DNA from 3 places in the Promicromonospora sp. NPDC023805 genome. Region 1 is predicted to be linked to each of the others. Evidence: predicted binding sites of a transcription regulator. Region 1 holds the regulator's gene; each other region holds the start of a gene.

Region 1 (4,575 bases):
GCGAGATCCGCAATGAGGAGCGGGTGGCGCTGGCGCGCGAGCTGCACGACACCGTGGCCCACCATGTCTCGGCTATCGCCGTGCAGGCGCAGGCCGGTGGCGTGGTCGCCGGCATCCGGCCCGAGAAGGCTGCCGAGATCCTGGCCGCGATCGAATCCGAAGCGTCGCGCACCCTGGCGGAGATGAGATCCATGGTGCGGGTGCTGCGTGAGGAGGAAGCCGCCGCCTACGCACCGCAGCCGGGTGTCGCGGACCTGCCTGCCCTGGCGCGCGGCGACGCGACGCCCACCGTCGAGGTCTCGCTGCACGGTTCGCTGGCCGGACTGGCGGGATCCGTGGACGCCGCGCTCTACCGGCTCGCGCAGGAGTCGCTGACCAACGCGTTACGGCACGCCCGGGGCGCGACCCTCGTCGGGATCGACGTACGCCGGGAGCACGACGCCGTCAGGCTCCGTGTCAGCGACGACGGACGGACCGAGCCGGGGCCGGCCCCGGCTCCTGGGTTCGGCCTGCTGGGCATGGCCGAACGCGCCCAGCTCCTCGGCGGATCGCTCTCCGCGGGGCCGGGGCCCGCGGGTGGCTGGGTCGTCGAGGCCGTACTGCCGGTGGTGGCGCTGCCATGAGCATCCGTGTGGTCGTGGCCGACGACCAGGACCTGGTCCGGGCCGGGCTGGTGATGATCCTCGGCGCGCAACCCGACCTCGAGGTCGTGGGGGAGGCAGCAGACGGGATCGCAGCGCTCGACCTGGCGACCCGGCTGCGTCCCGATGTTGTACTCGTCGACATCCGGATGCCCGGGCTCGACGGCGTCGAGGTGACGCGGCGTCTGGCCGGGCCAGGGGTGACGGACCCGATGGCGGTCGTCGTGATCACCACCTTCGACCTCGACGAGTACGTCCTCGGCGCCCTGCGCGCCGGCGCCCGCGGCTTCCTGCTCAAGGACGCCGGGCCGGAGCTCCTCGTGCAGGCCATCCACGCGGCGGCAGACGGGGACGCGCTGATCGCCCCCAACGTCACCCGCCGGCTGCTGGCGACCCTCGCCGACCAGGCGCCCGCGGTGCCGGTCCAGCCCACCGACCCCCTCACCGAGCGCGAGGAGGAGGTGCTCGCGCTGGTCGCACGGGGCCGGACCAACGCCGAGATCGCCACCGAGCTCTTCGTCGGCCTGAGCACGGTCAAGACCCACGTCGCGTCGTTGCTGACCAAGCTCGGCGCCCGCAACCGCGTCGAGATCGCGATCTGGGCCTACGACACCAGACGCATGAGGGCCGGCTAGCGGGTACGGATCGCTACACAGGCCCGACCGCACGGGTACGACAAAGGCCGCTGACCCGGTTGTTCACCAGGTCAGCGGCCTCCACCACCGAGGATCAGCCGGACTTGCGGCGGAACATCTTTTGGACTGGGCCGGTCGTCTCCGAGCCGTGCACCGCACCAGTGTTCACATCGCCCGCGGAGGTCCGGCTCCGAGCCGCATTCTTGCGGTCCAGAGCTTCCTTGAACTTCGCCTTCGCGTCCGTGCTCGGCGCTGTCGCGACCTTGGGCTCTTCAGCGCCCTTGGTCTCGGCCGCCTCGGCATTGGGCTTCTCGTCCGTCACACCGATCACCTCCTCTTGTTCCGGGGGTCCCTCGATCGGGTCCGTCGTCGGCCCCAGCCTGCACCACGGCACAGGCAGGTGCCAACATTTTTGGATTCCACCCAGGCTAGCGCGCCCGACGACGGCGCGCCGGGCCGCCCGGACTCCCTACGCCTGAGCTGCCGCCCGCTCGGCGCGCTCCGCACGGAGCGAGGTGATCGCGCTCTCGAAGTCCTCGAGCGAGTCGAACGCCTGGTAGACGCTCGCGAACCGGAGGTAGGCCACCTCGTCGAGCTCGCGGAGCGGGCCGAGGATGGCGAGGCCCACCTCGTACGCGTCGATCTCCGCGCTGCCGTTGCTCCGCAGGGTCTCCTCGACGCGCTGGGCGAGGATCGCCAGGTCGTCGTCGCTCACGGGGCGCCCCTGGCACGCCTTGCGCACACCCGCGGCGACCTTGTCGCGGCTGAACGGCTCTGTGGCGCCGGAGCGCTTGACCACGGAAAGGCTCGCGGTCTCCACGGTGGTGAACCGTCGGTTGCAGTTCGGGCACTGCCGTCGGCGCCGGATCGACAGGCCGTCGTCGGCAGTCCGCGAGTCCACCACGCGCGAGTCGGCGTGGCGACAGAACGGGCAGTGCATGCTCACTCCTGCGTGGTCGACCATCGACCGGAGGCCTCCGGTCGCGCCCCGACCGTAAGCGGGCAAACCACCCCCTTGCAACATAGCCGCAACATTCGTCCGCGAATCGAGGCCTTCGGTCACTCCTTGGGTAGGAGCAACAGCTCCCCGACGCGCAAGGTCCCGGTCGACATCTCGTTCAGCTCCTGCAGCCTGCCGACCGCGTGCCGGACGTCCTCGCCGGGCCTCGCGACCTCCTGGGCGAAGCCCCAGAGCGTCTCTCCCGGCTGCACCGCATGCACCCGGACCTCGGTGGGCTCCCCCGGGGAGCTCGCGACCGCCGTCGCCCCCCACGTGACCATCGGAGCGAGCAGGAGCATGGCCAGCAGCACGAGGACGACGCGGCCGCGCCGCGTGAGCCGCAGGCCGGCCAGGCCCAGCCGGTCGGCGAGCGTGCGCGCCTCCGGTGGGGTGTACGCACGGACCGCGGCCAGTCCGGCCGCCGGTGCATACCCCCTGCCGTACGACGGCACATACGCCTGTTCATACGTCGGGGTGTACTGCCGCAGCGGAATCACGTCCCCCATGGCCCCTCCTCGAAGTGTGCAGAGCTTCTGTCGTTCATACAAGCGTTCGTCGAACGCCCGTACCATTGTGTAGCACGGGACACCGTCCATGTCGAGACACGCTCGAACATTCGTTTGAGCCGAGCGCGTTTGTGACCTAGAGTGGGTAGCGCACAGGAGAACATTTGTCGGAACGGGAGGGGCACGGGCATGACGGGACGGGACGGGACCAGCGACACGAGAGCCGTCGACACGGCACTTTCCGGCGTCGCCACGCTGGACACGCCAGCCGACAAGGCGGTCGCTGACGTGCACACGATCTCGCCGACTGACCGCCTCACCGAACGGCAGCGCCTCGTGCTGGACACGATTCGGCAGTCGTTCGAGACGCGGGGCTATCCGCCGTCGATGCGCGAGATCGGCGAGGCCGTCGGGTTGGCCAGCCCGTCGAGCGTCAAGCACCAGCTCCAGATGCTCGAGAAGAAGGGCTTCCTGCGCCGCGACCCCAACCGGCCGCGCGCCATGGAGCTCGTGGAGCCGATGGCCGAGCAGGTCGACAAGCCGAACCGCGGCGAGATCCACTGGCCCGAGCCGCGCCGTAGCGGCCAGGTCCACTGGGGCGGCTCGGTGCCCGACGACGCCAGCGCCCCGCCGCCGTCGTACGTGCCGCTCGTCGGCCGTATCGCGGCCGGTGGCCCCATCCTTGCCGAGCAGGTCGTCGAGGACGTGTTCCCGCTCCCCCGCCAGCTGGTGGGTGACGGCGAGCTGTTCCTCCTCAAGGTCGCCGGTGACTCGATGGTCGACGCCGCGATCTGCGACGGGGACTGGGTGGTCGTGCGGCAGCAGAACGTCGCGGAGCAGGGCGAGATCGTCGCCGCCATGATCGACGGCGAGGCCACGGTCAAGACGTTCAAGCAGACCGACGGTCACGTCTTCCTGCTGCCGCAGAACCCTGCCTACGAGCCCATCCCGGGTGACCAGGCGCAGATCCTGGGCCGCGTCGTCGCGGTGCTGCGCAGTCTCTGACGAGACCGCGAAGTAGAGCGCCTGTCCGCCTTGCGCCACGCTGAGCGTGCGTAGGGCGGACAGGCGCTCTACTTCCCGGTCTCGTCAGAAGCCGAACCGCTTCTGCACCGCCCACACGCTGTCCGCCGAGGCACGCAGCCCGGCCAGTTCCTCGTCCGACATCGGCACCCGCACGTTGTCCGTGACGCCCCGCCGGTCCACGAGAGACGGCACGGACAAGCAGACGTCGCTGATGCCGTGATAGTCCTCCAGCAGCGAGGACACCGGCATGATCCGGCCCTCGTCGTTGAGCACCGCCTCGATGATGCGGGTAGCGGCCAGGCCGACGGCGTAGTTGGTGGCGCCCTTGCCGGAGATGATCCGGTACGCGGAGTCGACCACCTCGTGGTGCACCGCGGCGTCGAGCGGCGGGTTCGCGCCCAGCGGCTCCCAGTCCAGCAGCGGCACGCCGCCGATCGACGCCGAGCTCCACAGCGCGATCTCGGAGTCGCCGTGCTCTCCGGCGATGTACGCGTGCACGTTCCCCACTGCCACGCCGCAGCGCTCGGCGAGCACCACGCGCAGCCGCGAGGAGTCCAGCACCGTGCCGCTGCCGAACATCCGCTCGCGCGGCAGGCCGGAGATCTTGAGCGCCGCGTAGGTCACGACGTCCACGGGGTTGGTCACCATGACGTAGGTGGCGTCCGGCGCGACGTCGACCAGGCCAGGCAGGATCTCACGCATCAGCCCGATCGTTCCCTCGGCGAGGTCGATCCGGGTCTGCCCGGGCTTCTGCTTCGCCCCAGCGG
Region 2 (4,575 bases), on a different contig from region 1:
CGTAGTTCTGGAAGTGGGTGTCGTCGGCAGTGCCGTTGGGCCGGTTCGGGTAGACACCCGCCGGGACGTGCAGGAATACCGACTTCGCCTCCTCCGGGCCGATCTCGGTCAGGTACTGGCGGCTGGAGGCCGACAGGTCGACCAGCGGCGTATCGGTCTCCGCCGCGAGCGCTGCCGCCTGCTCTACGTACTGCGGGAACGAGACGTTCGCCTGCCCGGCGGCGTCGTAGCTGCGCCGCGAGACCGGGGTGACGATGATCGGCGTGGCCCCGCGCTGGCGGGCGCCCTCGACGAAGATGCGGAGGTAGTCGCGGTAGTCGGCGGGCGCCGCGTAGCGGTCGTCGACGCCGAAGGAGTTGTCGTTGTGGCCGAACTGCACGTACAGGTAGTCGCCCGGCCTGATCTGCGTCAGCACCGCGTCGAGGCGTCCCTGGCTGATGAAGTTCTTCGACGACCGGCCGCCGATGGAGTGGTTGGCGACGACCACGTCGTCGGACAGGAACCTGTCGATCATCTGGCCCCAGCCGGCCTGCGGGGCCCAGAACGGGTCGTACGTCTGCACCGTCGAGTCGCCGGTGAGGTAGACGGTGGGCTTCGGCCCCGCGCCGCGCGGCGACGTCCGGGTGAGGGTCAGGCCGGCGAGGTTTGCGGCGCCGCCGGAGAGCTCGAGGTTGAGCTGGCCGTCGACCAGCGCGAGGTCGAACTCCATCTCGAGGTACTCGCCGGCGGGCCGCTGGGTCGGCTGGACCTTGACCATCTGCTCGGCGGTGAGCGCGATGTCGGTGGCGCCCTGCGGATCGCCCGCGATCAGGCGTACCCGGTAGTCGCCGTTCGGCAGGTCGGCGACGAGCTCGGTGTCACCGACGGTGACGAAGTCGGAGCGCAGGGCGTCCGCGCCGCCACGGTCGGCGGCGGTGACCTGGCCGGGGTCGACGAACCCGATCCGCTGGTCGACGCCGTACCCGGTGTCGGCGTCGATCCCGGTCGCCCCCGCGGCGACGGCGCCGCTGCCCAGGTCGAGGGTGAGCACACCGCTCTCGGGGAACGTCGGCTCGGGAACCCCGTCGCCGACCAGCGTCCCGACGGCGGCGGCGGACGGCGCGGACTCGCCGTCGGCGCCGATCGCGCGCACGCGGTAGTAGCTGACCTCGGTGGTGTCGGCCCCCGCGTCGGTGGCGAACACGGTCCGCGCGTCGGTGCGCGCGATCTCCGTGTACTCGCCGTCGAGCGTGTCGCTCCGGGTCAGGACGTAGCCCGTCGCGTCCGGCACCGCGTTCCAGCGGAGGCCGAGCGCGCCGGGCGCGGCGTGCGCGACGCGCACCGACGTCGGCGGGACGGGTGCTGCCGCGGCCGCGATCGCCGGCGCGAGCGGGAGCACGAGCGCCGCGGCGGCCAGGCCCGCGACGAGCGGTCGGGCGGGGCGGGACTGCGGCAGTGCTCTTGAACCTAGGGCGCGCGAACGCAGGGCTCTGGAACCGAGGGCCCTCGAACCCAGTCGGTAAGCGCTTTCTAGCATGCCGGGAGTGCGCCATCGAAGCTGCAGCATGGGATCACCTTGTCGTCTCGTCGTCGAGTCGGACCGGACCGGACAAGCCCCGGCGTTGGGGCCGATCGGCAGGGATTAAATGGATTCAATTCCGGCCAAGCAGTCATCTTGCCGCGCGCGCCTGAGGTTGTAAAGAGTCAGTCAGCGGCGGTGGCGCAGCCGGACGACCGCGTCGCCGAAGGCCTCGGCGCCCGCCCTTCGCAGGGGCGGGCGGGCGGACGCCGACGGCTCGACGTCAGCCCGTGGGCTCGCAGAGTCGCAGCACGTTGCCGAACGGATCGACGAGCTCGATGGTGGGCCCGCCCGGAGCGTCGCGGTCGATGCCGGGCCGAAGCCGCGCATGCGGTCGGCGCGAGAGTTCCGCATGGAGCACGTCGGCGCTGGCGACAGGCACCCAGACCACTGTTCCCGGCGTCCCGTCGCCGTGGTGCTCGGACAGGTCCAGCACCGCCTGGCCGCGGCGGATCCGCAGGTAGAGCGGCATCCCCGGCTCGAAGCGGTGCTCCCACTCGACGCCGAACCCAAGGTAGTCCACGTAGAACTCTCGTGCGCGCGCCTCGTCCTGGACACGGAGTACCGGGACCGCGCGCCCGAAGTCCGGCGGCCCTCCAGGCAGCCGCGCGGATGCGGTGTTCCAGTCAGCGAAGCCGAGCTGCGCAGCGACGATCTCCAGCGCGCGGCTGTGGCTGATGGTGACGTCGGTGTCGGCGAGCGCCCGGCGCAGCGCGTGGGCGGCCGTCTTGGCATGGGCAAGTGTCAGGTCCACGAGTTCATCGCTATCCCGGTGCCGTGAGCTGGTCGGTGCCCGCACTGCCGTCCGGGGCACCGTGGTAGGCACGAACCTCTGACAGACGTCTTCGTCGATGCATTCACCAGACCGATCATCTCGGCGCGGGCGGTGGGCTCATCGAGTGCCCGGGTAGAGATTAGCAACCCGGCGCCCAACTCACGGGTCAGCATGCGCTCACAGCTTACGGAGGGGGTGGCCAGCGCCTGCCGCCACCTACAAAGGGTTATCCACAGATTTGAAATCTACCAAGCAGATCGCACGAGTGTTCGACATAATGGGGATACCGAGGCAGTGAGTGCTAGAGGCGAACAGGGGGTGGGCATGGTGGAGCGGACGACTAACGACGGACCCGCCGGCGGCCTGCCCGGTGCTACGTCGATCGAGGACGTGCTGGCCCGGATCGACAATGCGGTAGACGAGTTGTCCGCGCTGACCGACCCCGAGACGCTGACCGGATGGGATGCCCCGAGCATCGGTCGCCTGGTCGAGGCACACACGCGGATCCGCCGACTGACCGGGCGCCTGGACGGTGTCCGCTACACCCTGCTGCCCCGCATCGAGAACGAGGGGTCGTGGCGCTCGGGTGGCATGACTCGTACGTTCACGTCCTGGCTCCGACTCCGCGAAGGCATCTCCTCCTACACCGCGGGTAAGGACATGACGATCGCGCGCCGCCTGGCGACCGCGCTACCCGTCACTAGGGAGCGCCTGGTCGCGGGAACCCTCGGCGTCGACCATGCCCGTGTGATGACGGAGGTCGCGCCCACGAGCGAGACCCGCACGGACGCGTTGGCGTGGTTGATCAATACCCGCACCGGGCACACCACGACACCGGAAGAGTTCGTGCAGACCGTGCCGGTCGACTTCCCCGACCCGGCCGACGACCCGGACGGGACCCGCACCCGCGAGCTAGTGACGCAGGTCCTGGAGGGTGCGATCGCGGACGGGACGCTGACCACGGGTGAGGGCGTGGTCCTGCGGGAGGCTGGATCGTTGAACGCGGACCAGTTCCGCAAGGTCGCCCGCCGGTTCGCCACGGTGACCGACCCGGACACCGACGACCTCGACGACGACAAGGCCGCGCAGGGCGAGTTCTTCGACCTGGCCAAGACATTCGGCGGGTATCACGTGGCAGGGTTCCTCACCGACGAGCACGGCCTCCAGCTCACCACCGCGATCAACGCGGTCCTGGGCGCCCCGTCAGCCGAGGACACCCGAACCACGACCCAGCGCCGCGCACAAGGCCTCGCGGACGTCGCCCGGGTGGCGCTGGACACGAACCAGGCTTCCCCGGGAGCCGCCATCGCGCCGCACCTGAACGTGACGGTGTCCTGGAGCGAGTTCGTCGCCCAGGTCACCCGGACCCGGGACGGCCTGTGCCTGACCTGCGGACAGGCCCGGCCCGGTCGCGGCAAGCGCCTCGGCGCGGGTGTGAAGATCACGGGCACGGGCACGGGCACCGGTGCAGGTGCAGGTGCAGGTGCAGGTGCAGGTGCAGGTGCCAATGTTGGTGAGGGTGCGGATGCGGGTGCGGTGAACACCGGCTCAGTGGCCGGAGAGCCCGCCGGAAGCCCGGCTGGAGAGTCTGCCGGAAGTCCGGTCGGGAGCCTCACCGCAAGCCCGGATGGACGTCCAGGCGGAGGTCCAGGTGGCTGGAGTACAGCGGATACGACAGTGTCCGGGTTCTTGTCACCCGGTGGTCCGGTGTTCACCGAGACCGGCGGCCGCGCCCCACGCGCCTTGGTGCGCCGGTTGGCGTGCCACAGCGCCATCACCCGGATCGTGTTCGGCCCCGACGGCGCCGTCCTCGACGTGGGACGCGCCCAACGGACCGTGTCAGGGCAGATGCGACGCGCCGTCATCGCAAGAGACCAACACTGCGTCTACCCAGGATGCGACCAACCACCCTCACGATGCGAGGTCCACCACGCCATCACCCACTGGGCTGATGGTGGAGACACCTCCGTCACCAACAGTGCGCTGCTGTGCTGGTTCCATCACCAGCTCGTCGACACCAAGGGCATCACCATGCACTGGACCGGCAAGCCCACCACGAACACCACCGCCGGAGCCCTGCTCGAGACCGGATGGGCCTTCACCGACGCCTACGGGCACCGCATCCAACTACCCGAACCCATCGAAGCCCCACCCCCAACGGGCACCGAAGCCGCCTGACCCGGCCGGCCGGACCCGGCACTACCTCGACAACCCGCCTGATCCGGCTGCCGGGCCCCGCCGC
Region 3 (4,575 bases), on a different contig from region 1:
ATGATCTCTGACATGGAGTTCGAGGGTGCGGAAGTCACCCAGGCAACCTAACGGGATAGCCCGGCCGTTGTCCCCGGCGTCGCGCGACTGGTCGCGCCGTAGCGTCCGCCGAGCCCGCGAGCGCCGAGCGCAGGTGTGCCGAGCACGAGACACGCGTCCGGCCCGCATCTGGCCAGGCCCTAAAGCAGTCCCGCCCGCTCTGGCTCATGCAGCCCTGGGGCACGCGTGGCGCAGCTCGATCCGATGGCCGTACCGGTTGGTGAACGTCCATCGGCCCGGCTGGTCGGGGTTCGAGCCGGCCTCCCAGGCCATCGTGATCCCGGTGGTATCCACCAGGGTGTGGTGATGCCAGCACAACAGTGCCGAGTTCGCGACGGACGTCTCTCCGCCGTCGGCCCAGTGCCGTAGCGCGTGGTGCACCTCGCACCGGCTTGGCGGCTGATCACACCCGGGGTAGACACAATGTTGATCCCTCGCGATCACCGCCTTGCGCATCTGGCCCGTCACCGTGCGTTGCGCACGACCGACGTCGATAGCCGTCCCGTCCGCGCCGAACACGACCCGCGTGACCTCCGCATCGCACGTCAGCCGGCGCAGCAGGGCGCGCGGGACGACACTGCCCGTCGTCGACGCGCCGGTGAACGTCGCGGGCTGAGCCGTCAAGGACGTCAGGTCCCCGGGCCGGAGACCGCCGGTGCCCGTGTGCGTGGCGGTGGCTCGGTCCGTGTGCCGGATCAGCTCCGTCAGCGAGACCGTGACATGGACGTGCGGTCGCACCGCGGCACCCGTGCCGACACGACCGTTGTCGAGCACGTCCCGGGCGACGTCGGCCAGGGCCTGCGCACGGCGTTGCGTCGGCGTGCGGTCGTCGCCCGGTGTCGGGGCGCCCATCATCGAACCGAGCACCGTCGCGAGCAGTTGCCCGTGCTCGTCCGTCAAGAACCCGTTGACATGCCAGCCACCGAAGGTCGGGGAGACCTCCAGGTGCTCCCGCTCGGTAGCTTCCCGGTATCCGCGGTCGTCCGCGTCCGGATCGACGACCTGCCCGAACCGCTTCAGCACCCGACGGAACCGTGACGGGTCACAAGCGCCCGCCAGGCCGGTCAGATATGCCTCGCCGGTGATGGGCGGGGGAACGGGGATGCCGTCCTCGGCTGATCCGTCGATGGCCGGCTCCGCGGAGTCCTGGTCCACTGGTTCGGTGGTCGCTTCGTCGCCGACGGGCGGCAGATCATTCGGCTCGATCGGTGCGGCGAGCGCGGCCTTGCGGGCGTCGCTCGTCGGGGCCACGTCCACCAGTACACGGACGTGGTCGGCGCCGATACCGCCCGCGAGCGCCGTGGCGCGGGTGGTGGGCAGATGGTCGCGCAGCGCTCGGCCGGTCCGGGCCTCACGCTTCGCGGTTGTCGTGCTGACGTTCTCCGTCCGCGCCAGCCAGGCCGAGAAGTTTCGTGCGCCTGTCGTCTGCCAGGGAAGCTCCGCCTCGATGACGGGCAGCCAGGTGAGCCGGAGGGTGTCCAGTCGCGTCCCGAGTGCGCGGAGGCGAGGCGCGGCGGATGCAAGACGGGAGACCGCGACGCCACCTGCCGCAGCATGATCACCGACACCGGCCACCGCGTCGGGACCAGCCGACTCGACGAGCTCGTCGGCAAGGGACTCCAGGTCGGTCAGTGTCTCTTCGAAGGTACGGGCTGCGGGGTCCGGGCCGGACCCGGACGGAGGCGGGGTCGTGAAGGTCATGGTGCTCCGCCTCCGTCCTGGTCTCTTGCGGCTCCCGTGCGGGTACCTCACTCACCGATTCTATCGAACGCGTGTACGCATCGCGCGCGGTCTTTGGAATCTGTGGATAACCGCTGGCACCCCAACGGCACCCCGGAAGGCGCGAGCCCATCAGGAGAGCGGGTGCTGCTCCACGTAGTGCGGGTTGTACATGACCCCGAGGATGTTCCCGAACGGGTCCACCACGGACGCGGTGACGAAGCCGATGTCGCCTCGCGGGGTGATCGGCTGGAACTCGGTGGCGCCCAGCTCCAGCAGGCGCGCCACCATGCTCTCCAGGTCGTCGACGTGCCAGTACATGAGCGCACCGCCCGGCTCGGCGGGGAGTCCGGGCGGGGCAAAGGCCCTGCTGACGAGGCCGAGCTCTGCCTCGTTGTCGCCGATCCGGAACTCGGCGTAGGCGATGGCCCCGTCCGGGCCGGGTCGCTGGAAGTACGGCTCGACGCCGAGGAACTCCGTGTACCAGGCGGCGGCAGCGGTGACGTCATCGGCCCAGTAGTTGATCGTGGCAAATCCGCGAAGGTTCATCAGGCCATCACAGCACCAGCCACTGACACTCCGGCCTGCCGACGCGCGGGGCTCGCTGCCGGGCGAGGGTGATCTCCCCGCACCCAGCAGCGAGCCCCGCGCGCACCGTGTCAGCACCCGACGCCTGGCAGGCACCGGCGCCACTACTCACCTATCAGCTGCCCGACCTCTCGGCAGGAACAATCGCCGGGATCGCCGGAGCCGCCGCGGAGGCCGTCGCCGTCTCCAGCGCCTCCCGCAGCCCGGCCGCCGTGCCCTCCGCCTGGGCCTGCGCTGCGATCGCCGCAACGCGAGCCGCCTCCGCCTCGGCCGCCTGTTCCCGTGCCGACGTCAGAGCGTCACGCGACGCGGACAGCTCGCCCTCCAGTCGGGCGACCGCCGCCTCTGCGACGGCGCGGCCAGTCTCGGCCGCCACCTGGTCGCGATGCGCCTGGGCGGCGTCGGTCCGGGCGGCCTCGAGCGCCCCGCGCACATCGGCCAGCGACTCCCGCAGCCCGACGGCGGCACCGTCTGCCTGCGCCCGTGCCGCCTCGGCGTCGGAACGTGCGCGCTCGGCCGCAGCCGTTGCGGCGCGCTCCTGGGCGAGCTCGTCCCGTGCGACGTCGAGCGCCTGCCGTACGGCGGCCAGGTCGCTCTCCAGGCGGGCCGACGCCGCCACGGCGTCCGCCCGCTCCTTCTCCACCGCGGCGCGGTCCTCCTCGGCGGACCGCGCCTGCTCGCGCGCCGACTCCAGTACCGCACGGAACTGCGCGAGCTCCGCGTCCGCCTCGTCCACCCGCGCGGCCAGGGCATCCGCCTCGCCGACGACGGCGGTCAGTGCCTCGTCCTGTGCGGCGGCCGCGGCCTCGTGCTCGGACCGGGCCACCTCTACCGCGGCGCCCCACAACGCGTCGACGCCACGCTCCACCAGCGCGGTGACCGCCGCCGGCAGTTCGGGGAGGGCCTGCCGCGCTTCGTTCTCCGCGGCTTTGCTGTCGCGCCACTCCCGCAGATACTTCGTCGCCGCCGCGTTGGAGCAGCCTGCGCGCTCGCGCACGTTCGTCACCGTGACCGCAGCACCTTCCGCCGTCAGTGCCTCGGCAGCCTGGAAGACGCGTTCCTTGTCCCGCACGTTGTTCCCCGATCCTTCAGTCATTCCGGCCCACAGTTTCGCGCACAATTTTGCGCTCGTAGTAGTCCGCGTAGTACGGCAATACTACTCCTACTTCTCGTCCCACAAAGTACGCACCCGCTTTCCTGAAGCGGGTGCGTACTGAACCAAAGAACGGCTAGATATCAACGCTTCAAGGCGCTTTTGCGCGCTTCGAAACGGTCGCCAGGAGCACATAGTGAGCATCGATTACGGCGACCTCGCGCCGCTGGACGAGCGCTCCGTCGCTGCTCGTCCGCCGTCGATCGCGGAGCCCCGGTCGCGCGGCCAACGCTCAGCGCTGCTCCGCGTCCCTGACGAACACGATGCCGTCAGCTGCGGCCAGCTGCGCCGGGTCCAGCGGGGCGTACCCGAACCAGGGGGACACGCGGGCGTCCGGCAGACGCTCCCCGAGCGAGGCGGCCAGCCGGCCGGCGTCGACCAGGTGGTGATCCCCGGGCAGCGCGTACAGCAGGCCTTCCACGCTGCCCGACGGCGGAGCGTCCACGCCCTGATGCCGGATGGTGCCGACAGCCGTGGCCAGGAAGGCGTATCCCGCGCCCAGCTCGGCGTCGACCAGCGCCCCGGCGCCCCACCACTCCAGCGTCGGGTGGTCCCACATGCGCATGGTGCTCAGGTTTCGCTGCAGGTGGCTGTTGTGGGCGCTCACCAGCACCGGACCCCGCTCGGCCAGAGCGAGCAGGTTGGCGGCCATCATCGCGTCCCGCACACCGAGCAGCCAGGTCATGCGACCCGGGGAGGTGTCCGCCATCCAGAAGTGGTAGCGCAGCAGGCCCGTCGCGGTACGCCCGTACAGGCGGGCCCGCTCCCACTCGGCCGGGGTGGACGCGGCGATCAGCCCGGGCGCATACGCGGTGAGGAGCGCCACGAGGTCGTCGGCGATCAGCCGCAGCTCCCGCGCCTCTGCGGACTGCCCCACGGAACGAGAGGGGTCCATCATGGCGGCGGGTTCGGTCCACCGGCCGTCGGGGCCGATCAGGCTGTCGAGGGCGTCGCCGGAGCAGGGGAGCAGGCCCGTGCCCAGCCGCTCCGCCAGGAATCCGTGCACCGCGGTCAGTGCCTGCCGAGGGCTCGCCGCGGCCGTGATCTCCAGCGGACCGTCGACGCCGGCGAACCGG

What was found. The regulator LexA, encoded in region 1, represses DNA repair genes until DNA is damaged. The targets are predictions, from matches to a motif close to TCGAACANNTGTTCGA.
Region 2: a site for LexA is predicted at 2,591-2,606, ahead of AB0F70_RS02905 (DUF222 domain-containing protein). Genes of this name have one in related genera too.
Region 3: a site for LexA is predicted at 1,804-1,819, ahead of AB0F70_RS21380 (DUF222 domain-containing protein). Genes of this name have one in related genera too.

The regions. Positions count from the first base shown of each region.
Region 1 is NZ_JBFAAH010000006.1:25,294-29,868, reverse strand. Features, by position in the region: gene AB0F70_RS08460 (sensor histidine kinase) at 1-623, shown strand, start outside; gene AB0F70_RS08455 (response regulator transcription factor) at 620-1,276, shown strand; gene AB0F70_RS08450 (DUF5302 domain-containing protein) at 1,371-1,598, opposite strand; gene nrdR (transcriptional regulator NrdR) at 1,746-2,216, opposite strand; gene AB0F70_RS08440 (LysM peptidoglycan-binding domain-containing protein) at 2,336-2,782, opposite strand; gene lexA (transcriptional repressor LexA) at 3,038-3,787, shown strand; gene AB0F70_RS08430 (L-lactate dehydrogenase) at 3,872-4,575, opposite strand, start outside.
Region 2 is NZ_JBFAAH010000001.1:650,767-655,341, forward strand. Features, by position in the region: gene AB0F70_RS02895 (SGNH/GDSL hydrolase family protein) at 1-1,546, opposite strand, end outside; gene AB0F70_RS02900 (glyoxalase superfamily protein) at 1,782-2,312, opposite strand; gene AB0F70_RS02905 (DUF222 domain-containing protein) at 2,658-4,511, shown strand.
Region 3 is NZ_JBFAAH010000024.1:97,313-101,887, reverse strand. Features, by position in the region: gene AB0F70_RS21385 (alpha/beta fold hydrolase) at 1-14, opposite strand, end outside; gene AB0F70_RS21380 (DUF222 domain-containing protein) at 205-1,740, opposite strand; gene AB0F70_RS21375 (VOC family protein) at 1,891-2,307, opposite strand; gene AB0F70_RS21370 (DNA-binding protein) at 2,462-3,442, opposite strand; gene AB0F70_RS21365 (erythromycin esterase family protein) at 3,732-4,575, opposite strand, start outside.